Regions from separate parts of the Lacticaseibacillus sp. 30 genome, predicted to be linked through region 1. Evidence: riboswitches for the same ligand, from Rfam matches in the RefSeq annotation. Region 1 holds a riboswitch; the other holds the start of a gene.
What was found. A riboswitch is a leader RNA that binds a small molecule or an ion and turns the genes downstream of it on or off. The one in region 1 is predicted to bind thiamine pyrophosphate.
Positions count from the first base shown of each region.

Region 1 (5,516 bases):
GAACCGCAGAAACGTTGGACAATGCTGCAAGATGCTGAAAAGATCTTGATGAACGATCAAGGCACGTTGCCACTGTATCAGGCGAATAACCTGCAACTGCTGCGGCCAACGGTCAAGGGCGTATCGTTTAATCCAAACGGCACCCCGTATGACTTCAAGACGGCGTATATCAAGTAGTGAGGAGCATTAAATTTCAATCAAAATAGCGCATCATGCCGCTGGGGCTTTCCCCAGTAAGCATGACGCGCTATTTTTTTGAGTGCAAGCCAGCCTAGTTAGAAACCGGAGAGTAAGCGGTTTTGGGTGTGTTGACCAATGCGACTACGGTCCTGACACGCAGGTTTCTCGGCTGGGGAACTCGTTATGGTAGACGGCGATGCATGTTCACTTCAAAATCTATTCATGGCTGGCATCACGACTTTAACACAGAGTGACTCAAAATATAGAAGGCTTCCTGACTAGCTTGGTAATCTTTCGTTTTCGCCGGAAAGGTGGCATCAAATTGTTCAGCCGCTTCTTTGTCATAACTCATCGCCGGACTCTCGTGATAAGTCCACTTTCTGCCATCCAATACATTTGGCTCGAGCTCTTTCACAAGCATCGCGGTGGGCTGGGTGTTATCTGCAGCCCAAACGTTGAACTTTTGACAACTTTTAAACCCGCGCTCGACATAGTTGTCTGGATCGCCAAAAATCACGATGGTGTCGTAACCAAGTTCAGTCGCGCGTTTCATAGACGTTTCCATCAATTGCTTACCAAAACTCTGCCGCTGGAAGGCTGGATCTATGGCGACCGGACCAAACGTCAGAATCATTTTCTCATTACCATTTTCATCAACTAACTTGGCCTTCGTGTACATAATATTGCCAATCACTTGTGCATTGCGTTCAAGCACAAGATCCAGTTCAGGAACGAAATCGGCATGATTTCGAATGATATGCGCTAAATAATGTTCATCAGCGCCGGGGACATAAAGATTCCAGAAAGCATTGCGATGAATAGTTTCAACTTGGCGATAATCTGACGGTTGTTCGGGGCGGATTGTGGTTTTCATGGGGATGGCCTCCTTAAAAGGGCATGATGATTAATAATAGCTTTGATCATTACTTCTAGAAAATAATAGATAAAAATATGTGGAACAAAAAGAATGATATATGCGCCATTTTACCTAGAGATGAAGTGCTTGTAAATTTCGAACAAGCTTTTTTAAAAAGCAGTATAGCTGTCACGAAGGCATCACGGAATCGGTTATTCTGATAGACTGATTGCAACACAGAAAAGGATAATGAGCGGTGGTATCGGATCAGAGAGGTGGTGGTGCGTATGGGGAAACCTATCAGCCACACGTTGAAGAAAAAGGTACACAAGCTTGTCTGTGGTCGCTGCATTAACGACGATCACGGCCTGTGTGGTTTCGTGCGTGATACTGGTGGCTGCCTTAACAAGGCTAGTCAAAGCCAGTACCAGACTGCTACTAGCAGTGGCCGAATTCCGCAGGGCGCTCGGGCAACTCCGAGAAAAATAGGCAAACTAAAAGCCGCGCATCCTTCAGGGGAATCTCGCGGCTTTTAGTTGCTTGTTCCAACAGCCATCGTTCATTAGATGGTTCTGTGAGGGCATTTCTGCCCGGCCGTCGCGGTTGCACGCGGCGGCTTTTTCTCTGACCTCAGTATAGCATGACTTGTGAGCTTTTTTCTAGTGGATAAATCATTTTAAGCACGGCGAACACCAATACGTTGATATCAAATTCAGTATCAGGCTTCTGCGCCAGTGAGCGCATTTTAGCAGTGGCCGAATGCCAACAGGCGCTCGACAAAGTTCGAGAAAAATAGGCAAACTAAAAGCCGCATTCCTTCAGCTGGGATACCGCGGCTTTTAGTTGCCTATTCTAGCAGCCATCGTTCATTAGATGGTTCTGTGAGGGCATTTCTGCCCGGCCGTCGCGCGGGAACGCGGCGGCTTTTTCTGTTTCAAGAATAGCATAACTTGTGAGTCTTTTTCTAGTGGAGAAATCATTTTAAGCACGGCGAACGCCAACACGTTGATATCAAATTCAGTATCAGGTTTCTGCGTCAGTTGACACTTGCCTGCTAGCGGTTCCAAATAAAACATGATATACTCCCTTTACAATCGAATAGAAACATTTGGGGTGCTGTAAAGCTGAGATGATACCCATGGAACCTGATGCAGTTAGGACTGCCGCAGGGAAATGTCGAAGAAGTGAATCGTTCTGTAACGATGCTTGTTTGTGTTTTCATGGGCCCCACCAAATTTTGGTGATGGGTCCTTTTTTGAACATGAATAGGTGTTGGCGTGATTGGTAATGATTCGCGTTTTTAGCCCCCGTCTGTCTTTATTTGAGGAAAACGGGGGTTATTTTGATGGATAAATGGTCTTTGCGCGATGTGGTTTTGCTGGCGTTTTTAGCCTTCCTCTTCGGCGGTGTTTTCATGGGTGCCGATGCGATTTATGCCGTTGTAGCAGCTGCTTTGACACCGCTGGGTTATGCACCGTTTGCCAATGAATTGTTGTTTGGCATGTGGGTGATGGCGGCGCCGATGACGACGATGCTGTTGCGAAAAAAAGGCAGTTCAATTTTAGGCGAATGTTTCGCTGCTTTAGCGGAGATGCTTTACGGGTCGTACTTTGGGCCAGCAGTCTTGCTTTCTGGATTTGTTCAAGGTTTGGGCAGCGAGGCCGGCTTTATGGTGACACGTTATCGGCGTTATGACGTCGTGAGTCTTTTGTACGCAGCGATTGGGACCACGGTGTTCAGTTTTACCTACGAGTATTTCAAACTTGGATACGGCGCTTACAGTCTTGGCATGATTTTGGCGCTTGTGGTGGTTCGCTTGTTGTCAGTGATCTTTTTCGGCGTTGTGCTGGTCCAACTCGTTCTGAAACTTTATGAACAGGCGGCTGGTGCCAAGCACTTGGCTAGCAGGTAGCGGCAAATGAGTATTGTGTTAAAAGCGATACGGTTTCATCGCGAGACGGATTTGTTTACGGACTTGAATTTTGAATTTCCAACAGGAGCACTAACCGTTTTAACCGGTGATAGCGGCAGCGGGAAGTCGACTTTGCTCAGTTTGATCGCGGGATTTGCAGCGATGCCATACGAAGGCACGATTTTGCTGGATGGTCATGATGATCGGAACGCCGCGATGCAAGTCAAAGCACAGCATGTTGGCATGATGTTTCAAAACCCTGACCAACAGTTTACGATGCGAACCTTGAGCGGTGAGTTGTCTTTTGCCTTGGAAAATCTAAATTTGCCGGTTGCCGAAATTCAGCGGCGCTTTGCCCAGGCGGTTGCCCTTGGGGAGACTCAGGCATTGCTGAATCGTGACTTGAGTACCTTATCAGGTGGCGAAAAGCAGCGCGCGGCGTTAACGGTTTTGCTGGCGATGGATGCACCGATTTTGCTACTGGACGAGCCGTTTGCCAGCATTGATCCGGCAAGTCGCCATGTGCTAATTGGAAAATTAGGGACGTTACGTGATCATGGCAAAACAATTGTGATCGCAGAGCATGATCTGACAGATTATGCCGATGTGGCAGATCAACTGGTTGACTTGAAAAATGGCGAGCTAAGTCGGCTACCACTCGCAACGCTGACCACGCTACCGACGCATTTTAACCTCACGCAACCACGGCAGGCGACCAATAAAATCTTCCATCTGGAAAACGTTGTCTGCCAGCAAAATCACCATATCTTGCTTCAAGCACCGAGTTGGGATTTTAACGATGGCATCACCACCTTGACTGGGGCCAATGGGAGTGGCAAGTCCACCTTATTGCGATCAATGGTGCAGCTGCATCCCTATCAAGGCCGTATGTTCCTTGGTCAACAACGCTTACGTCGCCGGAAACGACTTTATCAAACCATGACGCTGGCCGTGCAAGACGCGGCAAAACAATTTGTGACGTTGACACTGGCAGATGAGCTAGCGTTTGGGCCGGCGTTACCGGCCACGGTGCGGGAAAAACAGCAAGCCGCATTAGCTTATCTTGGACTAGCAGAAAAGCAGACCACTAGTCTTTACCAGTTGAGTGAAGGCCAGAAAAAGATGGTTCAGTTGATGACGATGCTGAGCTTAGATTTGTCATTTTTACTACTAGATGAACCATTTAGCGGCTTGGATGATCGCGCCTGTCAGTACTTTGCCGCGTGGATTAAGGCTAAGTCGGCCACGCAAGCGTTTTTGATTGTGACGCACCGATTGGCACCGTTAGCTGGTATCAGCCAGCAACAGGTTTTGCTAGCCAATCAGCGGTTGCAGGTTGTGCAGGGGTGACGTGATGGCACAGAAGAAGACAGATGCACTCAACTTGAGCCTCTTGATTCTAGCCTTAACACTAGAGATTTCGTTTAGTCACGCGGTGAAGCTGAATGTCGCGTTGATCGTGTTAGCACTGGGATTTCTTGGGTGGCGGCGAGCCTTTAGAAGCTTGATCGTGTTACTGCTGCTGCCGTTGATCCCAGCCGCGAGCAGTTATTGGGCCATCACGCTTCATGCAACAGACACATCTTATGCGCTGTTACTGTTTGTCCGAACATACGCGTTTACGGCTTTGGGCTTGGTGTTTCTCACTGGTGTTGATTTGGAAGCGTTGTTGTTGTGGCTTGAGCAGCATAAACTATCGCCGAATTTTGTCTATGGATTATTAGTGGTCATCCATGCCCTGCCGCAAATCATGCGGGAAGTGGCTGATCTTCGGGAAGCGAGTCTGCTGCGCGGTCAGAAACTGCGTCCTTGGTCGCCGCTGATTTACGTCAAGGTCATCTTCGTTGCGATGGCTTGGCAGGATCAGTATGTGACCGCCATGTATGCGCATGGCTACACAGAAGGCGGTTCGCGAACGGTTCAACGGCAATTGATCAGTTCCCGCCGCGGTTTGTTGATGGCAGGCGCAGTGTTCGTGATGGTGAATCTTATTGGCCATTAACGTCATAAAAAACTTGATTCTAGTAAAAATACTGTTTTTAGGCTTTGAATATGGTCAAGATAGATAGAATTAAAGGAGCAAACGATGATGAAATTTTCTGAAAAAGCTCGGCAGCAAGTTGTTCCGTACTGGGAAGGCAGCTTCACTCACCCATTTATTACGGAGCTACAAGCTGGCACTCTTGATCCGGCGATTTTCCGCTTTTATCTGATTCAGGATGCTTATTATCTGCAACATTTTACACATTTATATACGCTGATTGCCGCACAGACGCAGGAGCCGGAATTGAAAGCTTATGCGCTGCAGTCGGCTGAAGGTTTGGCCCAAGGTGAAATTACGATACGCCACGATTTTTTCGCCGAATTGAACATCTCAACAACTGAGCTGGCGGCCACCACGATTGCGCCGACCACGTATCACTATGTTTCCCACATGTACCGACAATTGGTTGAAGGCACGCCGCATGTGGCGATTGCGGGGATGCTGCCATGTCCATGTTTGTATCAGGAGGTGGCACAGCAGTTGCAGCAACGAAAATCACCCGTGCCGATTTATCAGCGCTGGAT
Region 1 is NZ_JBSOQX010000004.1:180,211-185,726, reverse strand. Features, by position in the region: gene ACWPAB_RS04500 (peptide ABC transporter substrate-binding protein) at 1-177, shown strand, start outside; gene ACWPAB_RS04495 (GNAT family N-acetyltransferase) at 413-1,054, opposite strand; gene ACWPAB_RS04490 (hypothetical protein) at 1,324-1,572, shown strand; gene ACWPAB_RS04485 (hypothetical protein) at 1,906-2,112, opposite strand; TPP riboswitch at 2,136-2,225, shown strand; gene ACWPAB_RS04480 (ECF transporter S component) at 2,382-2,948, shown strand; gene ACWPAB_RS04475 (ABC transporter ATP-binding protein) at 2,955-4,298, shown strand; gene ACWPAB_RS04470 (energy-coupling factor transporter transmembrane component T) at 4,303-4,950, shown strand; gene tenA (thiaminase II) at 5,038-5,516, shown strand, end outside.

Region 2 (5,516 bases), on a different contig from region 1:
TGGTGTATTGATATCTTGCTGACCATGGCCATCATAACCGCCAGTGGTCGTCTTCAGGATGCTTGGTAAGCCGATGGTCGCGACTGCTTGTGCCAACTCAGCGGCACGGTTGACAGCGGCAAAAGGCGTCACCGGTACCCCATGTGTCTTTAAAAAAGTCTTTTCTTTGATCCGATCGCGGGTTATCGCCAAAATGGCGGTACCTTGAGGAATCCGCGTCTCGCTGCGAACGGTTTCCAACGCGGCTAAGTCAACATTCTCAAACTCATATGTGAGCACATCCGACGCATCTGCCAGTTGCTTTAAGGCGGCTTGATCATTGTATGGGGCAGTGATTTGGAAATCTGCTACCTGACCGGCTGGCGAATTGGGTGTCGGCTCTAAAATACCGACGCGATAACCCATCGACTTGGCGCTTTGTGTCAGCATGCGTCCCAACTGACCGCCGCCAATGATGCCAATTGTTGCTGGGGACGTCACTACATCAATCATTGAAGCGCGGCCTCGCTTTCTTTGGCACGCTTAGTTTGAGCATCGCGAAAAGCTTGCAGTCGGTCAGCCAGTTCTGAATCGTTCAGCGCTAAAATAGCGGCAGCGAACAACGCCGCATTGACAGCTCCGGCATCACCGATGGCCATCGTGCCAACCGGGACCCCGCCAGGCATTTGCACGATTGACAGTAGACTATCAACCCCATTTAATGTTCGTGTTTTGATGGGAACCCCGATAACTGGCAGCAATGTATTAGCGGCGAGCATTCCAGGTAAATGAGCAGCGCCGCCTGCACCGGCGATAATTGCACCAAACCCCAGTGCCACTGCCTGTTTACCAAAATCCGCCAGCTCGTCTGGCATCCGATGAGCCGAAATAACCCGCTTCTCATAAGGAATAGCCAATGACGTTAACTGAGCCGTCACTTGCTGCATGGTCGGCCAATCAGAGGTTGACCCCATGACCACTGCTACTTTTTGCATCTCGTTCCCCGCTTTCTTTAAGATGTTTTGAGAATAGCACGTCAGCCCGACAGATTCAATAAAAATGAGAACAATTCTCAATGTTATATTAATAATCGTTCGTGTTTCTCTTTTAAAATCTTAACCAGTCAGCTTTTCAATGTCTGAAATCACATCTGTGTTGCTAATATTCCTTTTGACAACTTATTGCAGTCGCCATCGCCAAAGGCTGCTACTCGCGCACAAAAAAACGCACATCACAGAGCGATGTGCGTTCATCAGATATGCGTTGTTGAAGTCTTAAACTTAGGCAGCCTTCGTTGAAAATGATTTGCCGTCCTTAGCAACAAAGAGTTGCGGGGCAACGGTGAGCAATACACCAACAACAACAATTGTTAAGACGGTGCTGAATAACGCTGATCCGCCATTGACGATCAACGAGTATACCCAGACATTCGTTCCTTTAGGCGCATACGCACCCCAGAAAACAACGCCAGCGATGAAATGGATAAAGTATTTAGCAAATGTGCCGATAATAATACCAGCAAAGGCATAGCCGCTCGCCTTCACTTTTTCACTACCGCGCACTGCCTTTTGGAAAGATGCAAACGTCAACCCCATTAAACCGACCAAGGTAAACGCAATCGGATATTCAAGAATACCTTGTAAAGGATTCAAGACACTGCCACCGCCAATACCACGCAAAATCAGATCCAAAATCCCCCAGACAAAGCCTGCCCATGCTGCAGGAACTAACCCACGCCGCATAGCCAAAACAGCAATTGGAATCAGACCATAATTCAGTTCAATTGCCGAAACACCCGTGGTATGTGGAATATAAGTCAATGCCATCGCAAAAGCTGCAATGATCGCAGTTTCCAAAATGACAACAAGTTGCTTGTGCTGTTGCATAAAAAAAGCCTCCTAGTGAGTCCCCGTTCACAAAGAAGGTCGCTTCCGACCATTCACAAATCCCTACGCTCGCATTAACGAACAGGTTCGAAGGGTCCGGGTTTCCCCGTTCTCAGCCAATGGCTCCCCTTTGTGAAGGTTCATCGAATTGTTGATACACCTTTATGGTATCAAACTTTTTGTAAAGCGCAACTTTTTGGTCTTGAACAAATGGCTTGTCATTAATGATTTAAGCGGGCTTTCTCCTCTCGGTGCAAAGTTTCGAGGGAGCGTCCAGCCGTTTCCGGCACAAAAATCAGAACGAAAAGCAATGAAATCAAATTTGTCCCGATGAAGCAAACGAATGTCCAGAACATGCCTATTTGGGCCAGACCAATCGGGAACAGAACGCCAACACCAAAGTTAGCTAACCACAAGCAGAAGGTTGCAGCACCCATCCCTATACCCCGAACCTGTTCAGGGAAGATTTCAGACATCAGCAGCCAAGTCATTGGACTGATAGCGCCTTGGAAGAACGCCAAGAACAGCATCATCATCCCGATTGTTGCAAATGCCCGGAATGGCGAACCCGCTGGTAGTCGACTAGCGAAAGTGACACCAGTAATCGCCACGGTTGAGCCAATCAATCCCACAATCAGCATTGGCCGCCGCGGAACATGCTTCAACAATTGCAACGTCACAATCGTTGCAGCAACGGCAGTAACCCCATTGGCAATGTTGGCGATCAAGGCGCTATCTCGCCCAAAACCCGTCATTTGTAAAATTGAGGTGCCATAATACATCATGACATTGATACCAGCAATTTGCTGAATGACGCCTAGGCCGATGCCAATCAGAACCAGTCGGCGAATCCATTTGGTTTTCAATGCTCGAACACTCGCCTGCTTATGTTTAGCATCTTCGGCAAGATTCTGTTTCAAATGGTCAATCTCTGCTGGCACTTCAGCAGCAGATCGCAACACTTCCAAACTTGAACGTGCTGCTGCCGGCCATCCTTTCATCATTAACCAACGAGGAGATTCCGGAACAAAATAAGTACCGATACCTAAGATAATTGCCGGAATGACTGCCAATACAATCATCCAGCGCCAGATACCCGGAACGTTACCAAAAGTGGTTCCTAAAAAGGCATTGAGAACAAAAGCAAGTAACTGGCCAGTCACGACCATCAGCTCATTTTGTGTGACTAACCGTCCACGATGACTCGTTGGGGCAATCTCTGCTAAAAAGCTCGGAACCAGCACAGAGACGCCACCAACGGCTAATCCAAGGATCAGCCGTGCGCCAATCAGCCAGCCAGCACTCGGGGAAAGTGACGAGGCTACCGTTGCCAGAAAAAATAAGCCCGCTAACATGGTGATGAGCCGCCTGCGCCCATAGCGATCACTTAAACGACCGACTAAGATGGCACCAAAAGCAGCACCCAGCGTCAAACTACTGGTGACCCAACCCTGTGATCCAGGGGCAAGTTTCAGTTCCGAAGAAATAAAAGGCAATGCGCCATTGATCACCCCAGTGTCATAGCCAAAAAGCAGGCCACCCATCGTTGAAATCAAAGCTACTAGCCGCAACCGTGTCTTCGCACTCGCAAGGTGACCGGTAAATCGATGATTGTGTGTTTTTGATTGATACATGCAATTCCCCCTACAAGTCCAAATGAACCACCGCTCACAGTGCCATACCATGAATCAGTAACTCAATTTTTAGTTTACATAATAACCTTAACACTTTTCTGAAAAGTCTGCAGTCAGTCACTGTTCAGATGCCGACAAATAGTCGCGCAATCACCTTTTTGCATGGCAAAGTTAAAGTCCCATTTTCGAGCGGGTTTCAGAAAAATCAATGCTAGCGAGCCCGATCAAAATCAAATTTTGGTCAAAAAAAGAAGCCGTCAACTTATTCAGTCAATAGCCTCTTTCTGATAATGAAAGTTTATTTCTGACCAGTTGTTTTCTTAACCAGATCAGCGTTTTCATCATTAGTGATATTTTGGTTCAAAGCAATTTCATCCATCTTAGCCATATCAGCTGTCGAAAGCTTCTTCATCAAGCTACGGACTTTAAGGACAGAAGTTGCGGACATTGAGTATTCGTCAAGACCCATACCAAGCAACAGTGGTACCATGATTGGATCACCAGCAGCTTCGCCACACATACCGGCCCACTTGCCTTCCTTATGTGCCGAATCAATCACATGCTTGATTAGGCGAAGGATGGATGGGTTGTATGGCTGATACAGGTAGGAAACATGCTCGTTCCCACGATCAGCGGCCATAGAGTACTGGATCAAGTCATTTGTACCAATGGAGAAGAAGTCAACGTACTTAGCAAACTGATCAGCCAAAACTGCAGCTGCAGGAATTTCGATCATAATGCCAAGTTGGATATCATCAGATACTTTGACGCCATCCTTGACTAACTTATCTTTTTCTTCAGTGAAAATCTGCTTTGCTTGCTTGAATTCAGCAATGGTAGCAATCATAGGGAACATGATCCGCAGATTGCCAAAGGCAGATGCACGCAACAAGGCGCGCAACTGTGTCCGGAAGATATCTTGGCGATCAAGACTGATCCGAATCGCACGATAACCCAAGAATGGGTTCTGTTCTTCAGGAAGCGGCAAATATGGCAGATGTTTATCCCCGCCAATATCCATCGTCCGAACAACAACAGGCTTCGGACTCATCGTTTCGACAACCTTCTTGTAGGCCTCGAATTGATCGTCTTCAGTTGGTAATTCAGCAGAATCCATGTACAAGAACTCTGTCCGATACAAACCGATACCTTCAGCACCGTTTGCCAGCACACCATCAAGATCCTTTGGCGTGCCAATGTTGGCAGCAACATCAAAGTGTTTGCCATCAGCTGTGATTGATTTGGCCGTCTTCAAAAGAGCCCATTCAGCTTTTTGCTTAGCAAATGCTTCAGCATCCTGCTTGAACTTAGCTACTTCATCATCGGTCGGATCAACAACAACTTCACCAGTTAAGCCATCAACGGAAATAAGATCACCGTTATTAGCCTTCTTGGTAATGTCATCTGTCCCAACAACAGCCGGGATTTCCAACGAACGTGCCATAATCGCACTGTGCGCAGTCCGACCGCCAATATCCGTGACAAATGCTTTGACATACTTCTTATTCAATTGTGCGGTATCCGAAGGGGTCAGGTCATGCGCAACCACAACGACTTCTTCATCAATTAATGCTGGATTTGGCAAATTGCGACCGAGCAAGTGTGCCATGATCCGCTTTGTCACGTCGCGGACATCAGCCGCACGTTCCTGCATATATGGATTGTCGGTCATACCTTCGAATGTCTTAATAAAGAATTCGGAGACTTCTTTCAAAGCCTGCTCAGCATTGACTTTTTCATCATTGATCTTAGTCTCTACCTGACCAGTAAAGTCAGGATCAGCCAAAATCATCATGTGCGCATCAAAAACCTGAGCCTCTTCTTCGCCAAGCGATTCAGCGGCCTTTGCTCGAATAACCTTTAACTCATCATTACTTTGATCAAGTGACTGCTTCAGGCGATCGATTTCCTTTGAAGGATCATCAACCGTCTTTTTTTGGAATGACAAATCAGGTTGAACCAGTAAATAGGCCTTCGCTGTGGCGATCCCATCACTAGCAGCGATTCCCTTCAAATG
Region 2 is NZ_JBSOQX010000014.1:10,609-16,124, forward strand. Features, by position in the region: gene purK (5-(carboxyamino)imidazole ribonucleotide synthase) at 1-492, opposite strand, end outside; gene purE (5-(carboxyamino)imidazole ribonucleotide mutase) at 489-974, opposite strand; gene thiT (energy-coupled thiamine transporter ThiT) at 1,260-1,865, opposite strand; TPP riboswitch at 1,908-2,005, opposite strand; gene ACWPAB_RS09945 (sugar porter family MFS transporter) at 2,087-3,499, opposite strand; gene ptsP (phosphoenolpyruvate--protein phosphotransferase) at 3,798-5,516, opposite strand, start outside.
Region 2: another riboswitch for thiamine pyrophosphate. It lies ahead of thiT (energy-coupled thiamine transporter ThiT); the one in region 1 lies ahead of ACWPAB_RS04480 (ECF transporter S component).